Regions from separate parts of the Vibrio bathopelagicus genome, predicted to be linked through region 2. Evidence: riboswitches for the same ligand, from Rfam matches in the RefSeq annotation. Region 2 holds a riboswitch; the other holds the start of a gene.
What was found. A riboswitch is a leader RNA that binds a small molecule or an ion and turns the genes downstream of it on or off. The one in region 2 is predicted to bind lysine.
Positions count from the first base shown of each region.

Region 1 (7,934 bases), 880 kb from region 2:
CAAGCTCGCGACGAGGCGCGAGCTAATAAATTACATGCGAGCTAGCAGGATTTGAGCCTGCTCGATCATTTTTTTGCGACCGAAGATAAGGTGGCGACGTTTGCCGCCAACTTGACGCCATAATACAGCGCTTCGAATTCCTGATAGCAGCAGAGCACGAACCTTATGCTGGCTCGATGTCTGTTGAAGTACTGCTGGCGTACCAGAAACCTGAATACGAGGGCCAATAGGGCTCACTACATCTAAGTAGATGCTCGCAAGATTGCTGATCATTTGCTCGTCAAACAGATCGAAGTGTTCAGTTTGACGCTCTGCAGTTTGAATACGATCGCCAAGCTGTGACATAGAGTCATTGCGTGAGGATAGTTTGCGTTCAAGCGCCATCAAGCTGATGATGTAGCGAGTAATGTCGCTACCAGCAGGAGTACTGTCGATACCTTTTACTAAGCATTCAAGACCTAGCTTTAGGTTTGCCTCACGGCCAAATACACCCACAGTGTTCGCTGGGTTAGTATTTAAAATGGCATTGAGTGAAGCTTCGAAGGCATCTTTATCACAACGGCCGTCTTTCGCTACTTGTTGAACCAAAGCCACAGCTTGGCAAATTCCAGCGAAAGCAATAGTACGGTCATAAAGTGTATTAGCCACGTAGTAACTCCTAGTTGTTTTCTATCGTTTGTTCGAATAGTTAGATGCGTTTTTCGATGATACCACCACCAAGACATACCTCATCTTGGTAGAACACAGCCGATTGGCCTGGCGTTACAGCGATTTGCGGCTCATCGAAGATAACCTTAATGTTATCATCGTCAATTGGGATGATTGTACAAGGAATATCGGTTTGACGGTAACGTGTTTTTACCGTGCATGTCATAACTTCAGTAATTGGTGTGCGATTAACCCAATGAAGCTGAGATGCGAACAAACCTTCTGATTTAAGAAGCGGGTGGTCTTTACCTTGAACCGCGATCAGAACGTTACGCTTAAGATCTTTTTCACCAACAAACCATGGTTCTTCGTTACCGCCGCCACCTTTAGTGCCACCAATATGAAGACCTTTACGTTGACCCAAAGTATGGTACATCAAGCCTTGGTGTTGACCAATTACTTGACCGTCTGGCGTCTCGATATTACCCGGTTGAGCAGGTAGGTATTTGCCTAAGAACTCAGTGAACTTACGCTCACCGATAAAGCAGATACCGGTAGAGTCTTTTTTCTTCGCAGTGATCAAGTCTTGCTCTTCAGCAATACGACGCACTTCAGGCTTCTCTAATTCACCCACAGGGAATAGGCTGCGTGCCACTTGATCTGAACTTAGCGTGTATAGGAAATAGCTTTGGTCTTTATTGCCGTCTAGGCCACGTAGCATTTCTGGTTTCACGCCAGCGTCTAGCTCTTCTTGAGTTGGGAAAGTACGACGAACGTAATGACCCATAGCAATGTAGTCTGCGTCTAATACTTCATCCGCAAACTCTAAGAATGCTTTGAATTTGATTTCTTTGTTACAAAGGATATCTGGGTTCGGTGTACGACCCGCTTTGTATTCTTCAAGAAAGTACTCGAATACATTATCCCAGTACTCTGCTGCAAAGTTGATAGTGTGAAGGTGGATACCTAACTTGTCACATACCGCTTGAGCATCAGCAAGGTCTTCAGCTGCCGTGCAGTATTCTTCGTTATCGTCTTCTTCCCAGTTTTTCATGAAAAGGCCTTCTACCTGATAGCCTTGTTGCTGAAGAAGATACGCCGATACTGACGAATCTACACCGCCGGACATACCGACAATTACTTTCTTTTCGCTGTTTCCAGAGCTGATATCTGACATGTCTAAACACCGTTACTATTACTTGGTCGCAGATTCTAACAGAAAGAGAAACACCGTGACAGATCCGAGACCGGAATCACAGTTTCATTTGCACAAATATTGCGCTGACTTCGTTAGAGAATCGCATGAACGCGAGGAGACTCGCTAGGATGTCAGATCTATATGTGGCATAGTCGCTCGAAATCCAAGACCCGAGATAAAAAAATGTCTGAACAAAATGAGTTTATGCAAGAAGAACAGTTGATCGAGATTATCGAGAACCAACTTGAAGACGGACAACCCGTAAAAGTGAAAGAGACACTGATGCGTTTAATGATGACAGGTACTCCTCGTGAAGAGGCAGTTGCTGCGATGGCATGTGCACTGGCAATTGAAGTATTTGACGTGATGAAAAACGGCGCTGAATTTAATCAAAAACGTTACGCCGAGCATTTGAACATGCTGCCTGATTTAAGCTTTATGGAAGGCGAATAAAAAAATAGCCTGGCAAACGTTTGCTATAGTTTGAAAGATTGCCGCGTTAAATATAGCGCGGTAGAATCCGCCACCTATTTCCCCTTGACTTAGACTAGCCTTATGAAATTCCCTGGACAACGTAAATCAAAGCACTATTTTCCGGTTCACGCTCGTGATCCTTTAGTAAGCCAAGCTCAAACTAGCAAAAGAATGTCACGTACTCATATTATCGGTATTGACCAAACTTTGGTGGATATTGAAGCGAAAGTGAGTTCTGAGCTAATCGAAAAATACGGCCTAAGTAAGGGACATTCACTGGTTATTGGTGATGAAGCTGCTGAATCCTTATATCAAGAATTAAAAGAACAGTGCCTGATTACTAATGAATACGCTGGTGGCACGATCGGTAACACATTACACAATTACTCAGTATTGGCGGATGACCGTTCAACACTGTTAGGTGTAATGAGCCAAGATATTAAAATTGGTAGCTACGGTTACCGCTATTTATGTAATACATCAAGCAGAATGGATCTGAACCATTTACAAGGGGTAGATGGCGCAATCGGTCGCTGCTTTGCATTAATTACAGAAGATGGTGAGCGTACTTTTGCAATTAGCGAAGGACAAATGAACCAATTAAAACCAGAAAGCATCCCTGAGAAAATTTTCAAAAGTGCTTCTGCTTTAGTATTAACGGCGTATTTAGTTCGTTGTAAACCAGGTGACCCTATGCCTGAAGCAACTATGAAGGCGATTGAATATGCGAAGAAATACGATGTGCCTGTTGTTTTAACTCTTGGTACTAAATTCGTTATTCAAGATGATCCAGAGTTTTGGAAAGATTTCCTTGAACAACACGTAACCGTTGTTGCAATGAATGAAGACGAAGCAGAAGCCTTAACTGGTGAAAGCGATCCTCTTGCTGCTTCAGACAAAGCATTAGAGTGGGTAGACTTAGTTCTATGTACGGCTGGCCCAGTTGGCTTGTTTATGGCGGGTTACACTGAAGACGCTGTGAAGCGTGAAACGTCATTGCCGTTGTTACCAGGCTCGATTGCTGAATTTAACCGTTATGAGTTTAGTCGTCCTGCGCATAAAGAGTTATGTGACAACCCAACGAAAATTTATTCGCATATCGCACCTTACATGGGCGGTCCAGAAAAGATCAAAAATACCAATGGTGCAGGGGATGCGGCGTTGTCGGCTTTATTACATGATATGGCAGCAAATAAATATCATAAAGAAAATGTGCCGAACTCTAGCAAGCATCAACATGCATTCTTAACGTATTCATCTTTCTCGCAAGTATGTAAATATTCAAACCGTGCAAGTTATGAGGTGTTGGTTCAGCACTCTCCACGTTTGTCTCGCGGCCTTCCTGAAAGAGAAGACAGTCTAGAAGAAGCATACTGGGAAAGATAAGATATTTTTATCGTTTCCATTTATATTTCTAATAATGAAATATAAAAAAGGCTCCGAAAGGAGCCTTTTTGTTTCTGAATATATTGAAGCCGTAAATAATACTTTAGTCGACTTTAATATTAATTCTATTGCTTAGCGTGTAATTGATTACTCACTAAGTAAACTAAATGTTTAGATAGCAAACTCTTCTAGAGATTTACCAGCATCTAGTTGTTCTTGGATAGCTGAAGGCGTACGACCTTGACCAGTCCAAGTTTTCTCATCGCCATTGCCATCTACATATTTGTATTTAGCTGGACGAGGAGCACGTTTAGCTTTTGCTGTTTTTGTTTTTGCTTCACCAGAAAGCGCAGCAATAAGATCAGCAACATCGATGCCGTCTTTTGCAATTTGTTCAGCAATAGCAGAAAGCTTAGCTTCTTGCTCTGCTTTAGCAGCTTGTTCTTCAGCTTCAGACTCTTGACGCTCTTGTACAACAATAGTTAGCTTGTCTAGCGCTTCTTCAAGTTGTTCAAGAGTTAATTCACGTGAGAATGCGCGAAGGCTACGGATATTCAATAAAGTTTTTGTTAATTCAGACATGATATTTTCCATCAAGGTAAACTAAATAATCTTCCTAATAATAAACAGAGCCTAGGAATAAAACAAATAGTATTTCTCGTATTGGTTATTTAAATATAAAAGTGAGATGAATAGTTGAAAAAGAAACGGCTCACTTTTGATGAATTTATAATAATTATTAAGAATCTCTTAAAAATCGATATGTGACTGGTGGAGTAATTGCTTTATGTAGACTATTTTTGTATTGATTAGTTCATTAACAAAAAGCTATTTTTCTCGGAATGATATGTTGCATTGTTGCTCTTGATGAGTACAATTGCGGCTACCTGATGCGATGCTTTGGTTAATTTGTTGTTAAACTCTGGTTTGCACGGTTAATAATGTTATCGCACGTAGAGGTGCAATTATAAAAAGTAGTTTTCGTTGGGGTGATGCCAATGAACGGGAATGAAAGGTCTAATTGCCGAAGTAAATTGTATATCTAAGCAATTTGCTGGGGTTGTGCTCAATAGGTACAACACTGCCATAGTCTTAATTTTAAACTATGGAGCGCTACTGTAGGGTTGGGTGAAGTGTTCACTTCCCTTTCGCTTAGTTCAACATGAGCTTGATAAGTCGTATCAAGTTTGTCTGCAGTAGATCTCTAGCCAAATAAAAAACTGGTTTTTGAAGATCATGAATTTAATAGATTTTGCAACATCGCCTTTATCGCTGCTTCCTCCTTTGGTTGCATTGACTCTTGCTATTGTTACCCGCCGTGTATTGGTTTCTTTGGGTGTCGGTATCGTCATGGGTGCGATTCTACTTGCTGACTATTCAGTAGGTAACGCAGCTAGCTACGTGTTTACTAAAGCATCTGGTGTTTTCATCGAAGATGGTGGTATCAACACTTGGAACATGAGCATTATCGCATTCCTACTTATCCTTGGAATGATGACCGCTCTATTGACACTTTCTGGCGGTACTCGCGCATTCGCTGAATGGGCACAGTCTCGCGTGAAGAGCAAACGTGGTTCAAAACTACTTGCTGCCTTCTTAGGCGTATTCATCTTTGTTGATGATTACTTCAACAGCTTAGCGGTAGGTGCTATCTCTCGCCCTGTAACAGACCGCTTCTATGTATCTCGCGCTAAGCTAGCTTATATCCTAGATTCTACTGCTGCTCCTATGTGTGTGATCATGCCAGCATCTAGCTGGGGTGCTTACATCATTACTATTATTGGTGGCATCTTAGTAACGCACGGTGTGACAGAGTATTCTGCACTGGGTGCTTACGTTCGTCTTATCCCAATGAACTTCTATGCTGTATTCGCACTACTTATGGTATTTGCGGTAGCGTGGTTTGGTCTAGACGTTGGTAAAATGCGTGAGCATGAGATTGAAGCATCACAAGGTCGTGGCTTTGATGGTGATAACGATCAAAAGCAAGCTCATGACCTGAACGAAGAGCTAGACATTGAAGAGAGCGAAAACGGTTCTGTCTCTGATCTTGTTATGCCAATCGTATCGCTAATTGTAGCAACAGTTGCTGCCATGCTTTACACAGGTGGCCAAGCGCTGGCTGCTGACGGTCAAGCATTCAACCTGCTTGGTGCGTTCGAAAATACAGATGTAGGTAAGTCTCTTGTTTACGGTGGCGTTCTAGGTCTGCTTGTTGCACTAGCGACAGTCTTCAAGCAAAAGCTACCTATGTCTGATATCGCAAGAACAATGTGGATCGGTGCGAGCTCAATGTTTGGCGCTATCCTTATCCTTGTGTTCGCGTGGACTATTGGTTCTGTTATCGGTGACATGAAGACAGGTTCGTACCTATCATCTCTAGCGACTGGCAACATTGATTACCACTGGCTACCTGTTATCTTGTTCCTTCTTGCTGGCCTAATGGCATTCTCGACAGGTACATCTTGGGGTACGTTTGGTATCATGCTTCCTATCGCGGGTGACATGGCTGCAGCTTCTGACATCGCGTTGATTCTACCTATGCTAAGTGCGGTTCTGGCTGGTTCAGTATTTGGTGACCATTGTTCTCCAATCTCTGACACAACGATTCTTTCTTCTACTGGTGCTCGTTGTAACCACATTGACCACGTATCGACACAGCTTCCTTATGCATTGTCTGTAGCGTTCGTATCGTGTATTGGTTTCATCACGCTAGGTATGACGTCTTCAATTGGTATCGCATTTAGTGCGGCGTCTCTAACGTTTGTTGCAGTATGTTTTGCATTGGCTTACTTCTCTCGTTGCAAAATGGCGACGTGCAAAAGCTAAAAGTGAAAGCTAATCAGTAAAGTATCAGGGAGGCATTAGCCTCCCTTTTTTGTGCCTGTTAATTTAATTTTAAATTTCGTGAAAAAAGTTCGAATAAATGGTTGAAAAAGGATGTGACCTTAGTTAGTGTGGAGACAAGACAGCAAACAACCTAAGAGCTGATAAGTATGCGTAAACTAGTAATGAACATTCATCACCATCATCACCCTATCTAGTCTTTCGGGGAGATTTACGTATACCCGGGAGCAAGAATTCTCCCGGAGGTTAAGTCAAAGAATTTAGATTTAAACCCTCGGGACGACAAAGTCTTCCGGGGGTTTTTTAGTTTTAACGCTTTTAAATAATCAATAAATTCAAATATTTGCACAGGGATATAGCAATGCAGACACAACGCCTAAGAATCGCAATTCAAAAGAAAGGTCGCTTAAGTAAAGAGTGCCAAGATCTACTTAAAAAATGTGGTGTTAAATTTAACATCATGGGTGAGCGTCTAGTTGTTCATTCACTAAATATGCCAATCGACTTGTTATTAGTTCGTGACGATGACATCCCAGGTCTTATCATGGATGGTGTCGTTGACCTTGGTTTCATCGGTGAAAATGAACTGGAAGAAGTTCGCCTAGACCGTGTTGCTCTTAAAGAGCCTTCAGAGTTTCGCACACTACGTCGCTTAGACTTCGGTGGCTGCCGCCTCTCTATCGCTATCAACAAAGACGAAGAATACAACGGGCCACAAGATTTAGCTGGCAAACGTATTGCGACCACTTACCCACAACTACTAAAAGCCTACATGGACGAGCAGGGTGTTGAATTCAGCACTTGTATGCTAACAGGCTCGGTTGAAGTGGCTCCTCGAGCTGGCCTAGCAGACGCTATCGCCGATTTAGTTTCTACAGGTGCGACGCTAGAAGCAAACGGCCTTAAAGAAGCAGAAGCTATCTTCCAGTCTAAAGCAACACTGATTCAACGTGTTGGTGATTTCGACGCTGACAAGACTGCATTGATTGAAAAGCTACTGACTCGTATGCAGGGTGTTCAACAAGCGAAAGAGTCTAAGTACATCATGCTTCATGCACCAACCTCTCAGCTTGAGCAAATCAAAGCACTACTGCCTGGCGCTGAAGATCCAACGGTTCTTCCTCTATCAACAGACAAAGACAAAGTTGCCGTTCACCTAGTAAGTACAGAGAACTTGTTCTGGGAAACCATGGAACAATTGAAAGAGTTGGGTGCAAGCTCAATCCTAGTACTACCAATCGAAAAAATGATGGGGTAACTGCCATGAGAACCGTTGTTTGGCAATCATTAAGTGAATCACAGCAAGACTCAGTATTAGAGCGCCCAGCGATTGCTGAAGGTGCGAATATCACAGCGACTGTGTCTGGTGTAATTGCAAAAG
Region 1 covers NZ_CP062500.1:1,228,330-1,236,263, forward strand. Annotated here, with positions in the region: gene hflD (high frequency lysogenization protein HflD) at 31-648, opposite strand; gene mnmA (tRNA 2-thiouridine(34) synthase MnmA) at 689-1,825, opposite strand; gene IHV80_RS05580 (hypothetical protein) at 2,030-2,299, shown strand; gene IHV80_RS05585 (inosine/guanosine kinase) at 2,402-3,706, shown strand; gene IHV80_RS05590 (H-NS family histone-like protein) at 3,878-4,288, opposite strand; lysine riboswitch at 4,653-4,830, shown strand; gene IHV80_RS05595 (Na+/H+ antiporter NhaC family protein) at 4,943-6,535, shown strand; His leader region at 6,726-6,861, shown strand; gene hisG (ATP phosphoribosyltransferase) at 6,915-7,811, shown strand; gene hisD (histidinol dehydrogenase) at 7,817-7,934, shown strand, end outside.
Region 1: linked by a shared signal. The riboswitch ahead of IHV80_RS05595 (Na+/H+ antiporter NhaC family protein) and the one ahead of lysC (lysine-sensitive aspartokinase 3) in region 2 are both predicted to bind lysine.

Region 2 (7,934 bases):
ATTCTGAGTCGACTCGTGCTCTTATCAAAGGCGGGTCAGACCTTATTCTTATCGAGACTATCTTCGATACACTCAACGCGAAGGCATGCTCTTTTGCTGTTGAATCAGTCTTTGAAGAAATGGGTATCACGCTTCCTGTGATGATCTCCGGTACTATCACCGATGCATCTGGTCGAACGCTTTCCGGACAAACGACGGAAGCATTCTATAACGCCCTTCGTCATGTAAAACCAATCTCATTCGGTTTGAACTGTGCATTAGGCCCAGATGAACTGCGCGAATATGTCGGTGAGATGTCTCGTATCTCCGAATGTAATGTGTCTGCTCACCCAAACGCGGGTTTACCTAACGCGTTTGGTGAGTATGACCTTTCTCCTGAAGACATGGCAGAACATGTTAAGGAATGGGCTGAAAGTGGTTTCTTGAACTTAATTGGCGGTTGCTGTGGTACGACTCCAGAGCATATACGTCAGATGGCTGAGGCCGTTGAAGGCGTAACTCCACGTCAATTACCAGATTTGCCAGTCTCTTGTCGTCTTTCTGGACTAGAGCCTTTGACTATTGCCAAAGAATCTCTGTTCGTGAACGTGGGTGAGCGTACCAATGTTACCGGCTCTGCTCGCTTTAAGCGTCTGATTAAAGAAGAACTATACGATGAAGCGTTGAGTGTCGCTCGAGAACAAGTAGAAAACGGCGCTCAAATCATCGATATTAACATGGACGAAGGGATGCTAGACGCTGAGGCGTGTATGGTTAAATTCCTAAATCTATGTGCTTCTGAACCAGAGATATCGAAAGTACCGGTAATGGTCGACTCTTCGAAATGGGAAGTTATTGAAGCTGGTCTGAAATGTATTCAGGGTAAAGGCATCGTTAACTCAATCTCTCTTAAAGAAGGGAAAGAGAAATTTGTCGAACAAGCGAAACTGGTTCGCCGATATGGTGCAGCAGTAATCGTGATGGCATTCGATGAAGTCGGCCAAGCTGATACTCGAGAGCGCAAGGTCGAGATCTGTACTAATGCCTACAACATTCTTGTTGATGAAGTCGGTTTCCCACCTGAAGATATTATTTTCGATCCAAACATTTTTGCAGTTGCGACTGGTATTGATGAGCATAACAACTACGCGGTTGATTTTATTGAAGCGGTAGGGGATATCAAACGAGACTTACCTCATGCAATGATCTCGGGTGGTGTGTCTAATGTTTCGTTCTCGTTCCGAGGTAATAACTACGTTCGTGAAGCAATCCACGCAGTATTCCTATATCACTGTTTTAAAAACGGTATGGATATGGGGATCGTAAATGCAGGGCAATTAGAAATTTACGATAATGTTCCTGAGGATTTGCGCGAAGCCGTTGAAGATGTGGTTCTGAACCGTCGAGATGATTCAACAGAGCGCTTGTTAGATATCGCTACTGAGTATCTAGAACGTGCAGTTGGAAAGGTTGAAGATAAATCTGCTTTAGAGTGGCGTACTTGGCCGGTAGAAAAACGTTTAGAACATTCTTTAGTGAAGGGTATTACCGACTTTATCGTTGAAGATACTGAAGAGGCTCGTGTTAATGCTTCTCGTCCTATTGAGGTGATCGAAGGGCCTCTGATGGACGGTATGAATGTTGTCGGAGACCTCTTTGGCGAGGGCAAGATGTTCTTACCACAAGTTGTTAAGTCAGCTCGTGTTATGAAGCAAGCTGTAGCCCATCTAGAGCCATTTATTAATGCAACCAAAGACGTTGGCGCAACTAACGGAAAAATCTTACTTGCGACTGTAAAAGGCGATGTTCATGACATTGGTAAAAACATTGTGGGCGTTGTATTGCAGTGCAATAACTACGAAATTATCGATTTAGGCGTGATGGTTTCATGCGAAAAAATTCTAAAGGTCGCTAAAGAAGAGAACGTCGATATCATTGGTCTTTCGGGTTTGATAACCCCTTCATTGGATGAGATGGTGCATGTTGCTAAAGAGATGGAGAGACAAGGCTTTAAATTGCCTCTTCTGATCGGTGGTGCAACGACTTCTAAAGCTCATACAGCGGTTAAGATTGAACAGAATTACTCTGAGCCTGTTGTCTATGTAAACAATGCCTCTCGTGCTGTAGGTGTGTGTACTTCATTGCTATCTAATGAATTGAAACCAGCATTTGTTGAGAAGTTGGATATTGATTACGATCGCGTTCGAGATCAGCACAATCGTAAAAAACCGCGTACTAAGCCAGTTACGCTTGAGCGAGCTCGAGCTAATAAAGTTGCTATAGATTGGGATGCTTATACTCCACCGGCACCGGCTAAACCTGGAGTGCACATCTTCAATAACTTCGATGTAGCGACTTTACGTAACTATATCGACTGGACTCCGTTCTTTATGACATGGTCATTAGTCGGAAAGTACCCAGCAATTCTCAATCATGAAGAGGTGGGTGATGAAGCGAAACGCCTATTCAAGGATGCTAACGATTTACTCGACCGTGTAGAGAGAGAGAAATTGCTTGAAGCTCGTGGTATGTGTGCCATGTTCCCTGCAAACAGTGTTGGCGATGATATTGAAGTTTATACTGATGAGTCACGTACCGAGGTGCTGAAGGTTCTGCATAATCTTCGTCAGCAAACCGAGAAGCCAAAAGGTTTTAACTACTGTTTGTCAGATTACATTGCGCCGAAAGCTAGCGGTAAAGCGGACTGGATTGGTGGCTTTGCGGTGACTGGTGGTATTGGCGAGCGAGAGCTTGCTGATGAATACAAAGCTAATGGTGATGACTATAACGCTATCATGATTCAGGCCGTTGCTGACCGATTAGCTGAAGCGTTCGCTGAATACCTGCATAAAGAAGTGAGAAAGGACATTTGGGGCTATTCGCCGGATGAGGATTTGTCTAATGACGATTTGATTCGAGAGAAGTACCAAGGTATTCGTCCTGCTCCGGGTTACCCAGCCTGTCCTGAACATACTGAAAAAGGTACGTTGTGGGAGTTGATGGACGTTGAAAAAGCGATCGACATGTCACTAACTACGAGCTACGCGATGTGGCCAGGAGCTTCAGTGTCTGGTATGTATTTCTCACACCCTGACGCTAGATACTTTGCGATTGCACAGATTCAACAGGATCAAGTGGACAGCTATGCTGATCGTAAAGGTTGGGATATGTTGGAAGCTGAGAAGTGGTTAGGACCAAACATTAACTAATGATTGTTTCATCACGAGAAAAGGGTTGCTTAAGAGCAACCCTTTTTGTATTTGAAATTCGTTGTTTATACGCTCAAACGAGTGGCTACTCGTTTATTCGAATAATTCTTGGTGAAGTTTTTGAATTGCCAACTTGGATACTGATTCATTTAGCAAGAAGCATAGGTTGTGTGGACTTGCTCCGTAACAAATCATACGTAGGTTGAAGTCTTCAAGAGTGCCGAACACCTGCTTCGCATAGCCTTTGCTTTCACTCATGTTGTTGCCAATAAGAGCAACAAGGCATAGGTCGTGTTCAATATCTACAGAACACAGCTCTTCAAGCTCAATTCGAGCGGCTTCTGGTAACTGAGGAGCACCACCTGATGTATCGGTTTGATCGAGAGTGAGTGACACACTGATCTCTGAGGTAGTGATAAGATCCACAGAGATCTTATGTTTAGCAAGGATCTCAAATACCTTAGCTAAGAAGCCATAAGCATGGAACATATTGGCACTGCGTAGCGTAACCATGGTTTGGTTGCAGCGCAGGGCAAGCGCTCTGAACAGAGGAGAGCTTTCAACTTGTTGACGAATCCATGTTCCACCTAGCTCTGGTGCTTTTGATGAGCCGACAAAGACAGGGATTTGATGGCGTAGTGCAGGAACCAAAGTCGATGGGTGCAAGATCTTCGCACCAAAATTTGCCATTTCCGATGCTTCACTAAAGCTGATCTCTGGGATAGGGGAGGCCTTAGGTGCAACACGAGGGTCGGTAGTGTAGATACCCGGAACATCCGTCCAGATCTCTAAACCAATCGCCTGTACCGATTCGGCAATCAGTGCTGCTGAATAATCACTGCCACCGCGGCCTAACGTTGTGGTGTTGCCTTCGCTATCAGCACCGATAAAACCTTGGGTAACGACAACTTGTTGTTGGCAAAGTGGAATTAGCTTCTGTTTTGCTAAAGCTGCAATATCTTCCAGTTGTGGTTCTGCCTTACCGAAGTCATCATTGGTGCGCATTACTTCTCTGATATCAAAACGAACTGCTGGTGTGCCACGCTCACGTATGATCTGAGCGAGGATATGTGTCGACATCAATTCGCCACATGCGACAAGGTGGTCAGTCAGCTTTGTGCTGACTTGGAATGATGCTGCTTCGGCTGCACTCGCAATATCATCGAGAATGCTATGAACCTCTTTCTCGATACTGTTCGGATCGGCTAACTGAGCAAGAATCGTATTATGAATGTCCGTCAACTGTGTCACTAGTTCCTGACGACGAGCTTTGTCTTGAACACCATTCGCCAGTTCAACTAGCAAGTTAGTGACGCCAGAACATGCACTACTCACGACCAGTTTCGTATTTGAGTTGTTTTCAATAATGGCAGCACAACGGCTCATTGCTTCAAAGTTGGCAACACTTGTTCCACCAAACTTAGCGACATTAAAAGAACCAGCTACATTAGATGCACTCACGATATATCTCCCACGACTTCCTAAAATAAAATTACGGTTGGGTAATCCAACGTCCGATGTTTTTCGAAGAGAGTTTTAGAGCAAAAAGAGAGGAATTATTAGAATAGTAACCTCAGAAGCTCTTCACCATATAGAAATGGCGACAGTTGACGGGATTCAGCCCGCTCAACCGATAATAAAGGTCCTGCATCCTTTTATTATCTCGGCACTGCTCCCCATAAATGTTTTGTATTGGAAATGCGGCTCCACAAAACACCTGCCTGGGCAGTGCTCCTCTTCTGCTAGATAGCCATTTCATTGAACGTGTTTGTGATAACAATGTCAATCCGTAACTTGAGATAATTGAAAAATAATTTTAACAATTATGTGACAGTGGTTTGACCTCAATACTTATGGCTAATTGCTGAGGTAATCAATTTGCTTTAGGGTGGATTGTTCACAACATTAACGTAAGGGATGTACATGTCTAATTTAACACTCACTACTGCTATCGATAGCTTTTATCCGCCGCACCGAACGTTAATGGGACCAGGTCCTTCTGATATCTCGCCTCAAGTGCTACAGGCTTTAAGCCGTCCAACCATCGGTCACCTAGATCCACTGTTTATTGCGATGATGGATGAGCTTAAACAGCTTCTTAAATACGCTTTTCAGACTGAAAACGAATTTACGATTGCCGTTTCTGCACCGGGCAGCGCGGGTATGGAAACCTGTTTTGTTAACTTGATTGAGCCTGGTGAAAAGGTGATCGTTTGTCGTAACGGTGTCTTCGGTGAGCGTATGCGAGAGAATGTTGTGCGTTGTGGTGGCGAAGCCATCCTTGTTGACGACGAGTGGGGCAAACCCGTTTCCGTTGAAAAGGTAGAACAAGCATTGGCAGAAAATCCCGATGCTGTTGCTGTTGCATTTGTGCATGCAGAAACGTCTACTGGAGCGTTATCGGATGCTCAAGCTATCTCAGCTATCGCTCGTCAGTTTGATGCGTTAACGATTGTTGATGCAGTGACGTCACTAGGTGGTGTGCCATTACTGGTTGATGAGTGGCAGCTTGATGCAGTTTATTCTGGAAGCCAAAAGTGTCTGTCTTGTGTACCAGGACTATCTCCGGTGACTTTTTCTCAGCGTGCTGTTGATAAAATGAAAGCCCGCCAAGCGCCAGTGCAAAGCTGGTTCCTAGATCAAAGTTTAGTATTAGGTTATTGGAGTGGAGAAGGTAAGCGTAGCTACCACCACACGGCACCCGTGAACAGCTTATATGCTCTGCATGAGTCGTTGGTTCTATTGAAAAATGAAGGTTTAGACAACGCTTGGTCACGTCACTATGCGATGCACCAAGAACTTAAAGCTGGCGTAGAAGCTTTGGGATTAAAGTTTGTGGTTGATCAAGAGAGTCGCTTACCTCAATTGAATGCACTTTACTTCCCTGAAGGGATTGACGAAGCCAAAATAAGAACGCAGTTGTTAGAAGAGTATAACCTTGAAATCGGTGCAGGCCTTGGCTCTTTAGCTGGGAAGGCTTGGCGTATTGGTTTAATGGGTTATGGCGCTCGAAAAGAGAATGTCGCTTTGTGCTTAAAAGCGTTACAAGACGTTTTAAAATAACGGTAACAAACTGAAGTTTAAAAAGAAAAGCGCACGATAGATCGTGCGCTTTTTTGTATCTAGGTTATGTCAATATAGTGAATGAATACTAGACCCCTAGGCGTCATTTAGCAGAAGAGATATTGTTTTCTGCTTCTGATATCTTCTTATACTGAACCTTGGAAAAGTCTCGATTTGGGAACAAGAAGCTCGCTTCACTACGAATTTGTTCTGCCTTGCTGTGATCGCCCAACCCTTGATACGCGAGAATTAGGTTGCTGTAGAAAGCAGGCCTTGGCTTACTCTTTATGATCTCTAACGACCAATCTATATAAGGCTGGATCAGGCTAGGATCAGCTTTGTAGAGGCCGATATTTAGATAGGTACTGTACACGTCCCAATCATAGCGATCTTTCCATACTACGGGGTTCGTTACCTGCTTAAGAATGTCCGGGTTTTTCGGTTTAGACATTTCAAATTTAGTGAGTACATAATTGGTGTGTAAGGCACTCAGCATGTAAAAGCTCACCAAGATAGGAACGACTAAGCTCGATACTCTGAATAGGGTTTTACTGACGATACTAAACGGCTGCTGATAGTGGCGAGAAGCCCGTTGATCGACCCAGTAAATCAAAATGATAAAGGTTATCCAGTGAATCGCCGAGTGGTAAAAAGGATACTCAAGCTGAGAATGTAAGAGTATCGGTATGAATAGCGCAAGTAGTGCTAGACGTGTTCCTTTCGCTGAGCTTGCTATGCGTGACATCACCAACACTGCAGCAAGCAAGATACCGATGATTGGTACAATTCCCCCTTCTACTCCCCAAAACAGGAACTCATTGTGCGGGTGATCCATTGAAGGAAGGCCGGGATGATAATTTGAGTTAAGTTGATGCTGGCGAGCTGTGTATAGCGTGTATTCGGATTCAAACTTTCCATAGCCATAACCTGTAAAAGGCTTTTCGATCATCATATCGAGCGCTTGTGGAAAGGTATAAGCTCGTGGGCTTTCTAAGTTAGCCCTTTTACTTGCGAGGCTATCAGTTGTACTGAGACTGATTACCGAAAAAGCGACGACGATACCGACCAGTACTGATGCACACCACCCGTAGAAGCGTTTCTTAGTAGAGAACTTGTATAGGTAAGGCAGAATGCAGACAAACCCGATTACGGCAGCCAACCATCCGGTACGTGATGCGATGATGATCAGCAAAGGTACGGTTAAGGTTGGTGTTAGGTATAGTAAGAACGACTCGCTAATTTTGTGATTATATTTAGCTGGCTGTCTTGCTAGAAGATAAGCTGAAAGCACAAAACCTGTAGCTAAAAAGCTGGCCATAACATTCGGTTGTTGGAATATCCCATAAGGTCTATTGGCCGCAGTGTTGTAACCAAATAGGTTGCCAGGTTCCAGTAAGAAATATTGCACATAGCCAAAAAGTGCTTGTATAACTACAGCAAGAACAATGAACCACAACATGCGTTGTTTGTGTTTGTTACTGAATTTAAATTGTTGAAGCACCACGAATAAAGCGAAGCCTGTCCACAATCCAAGTAGTCGACTTGATGCGGCTTGAGGAGAGGCGTTGCTGTAAAGAATGGGCAGCGTCAGTATCACGCAACTTATCATCAAGCCAACGGTTAGCTTGGAATATTTGAGTACTCGGTTAGTGGCAAGTTGGTAGAAGCCAATCGCCAACGTAA
Region 2 covers NZ_CP062500.1:347,533-355,466, forward strand. Annotated here, with positions in the region: gene metH (methionine synthase) at 1-3,188, shown strand, start outside; gene lysC (lysine-sensitive aspartokinase 3) at 3,282-4,649, opposite strand; lysine riboswitch at 4,758-4,935, opposite strand; gene IHV80_RS01710 (pyridoxal-phosphate-dependent aminotransferase family protein) at 5,112-6,251, shown strand; gene IHV80_RS01715 (PglL family O-oligosaccharyltransferase) at 6,355-7,934, opposite strand, start outside.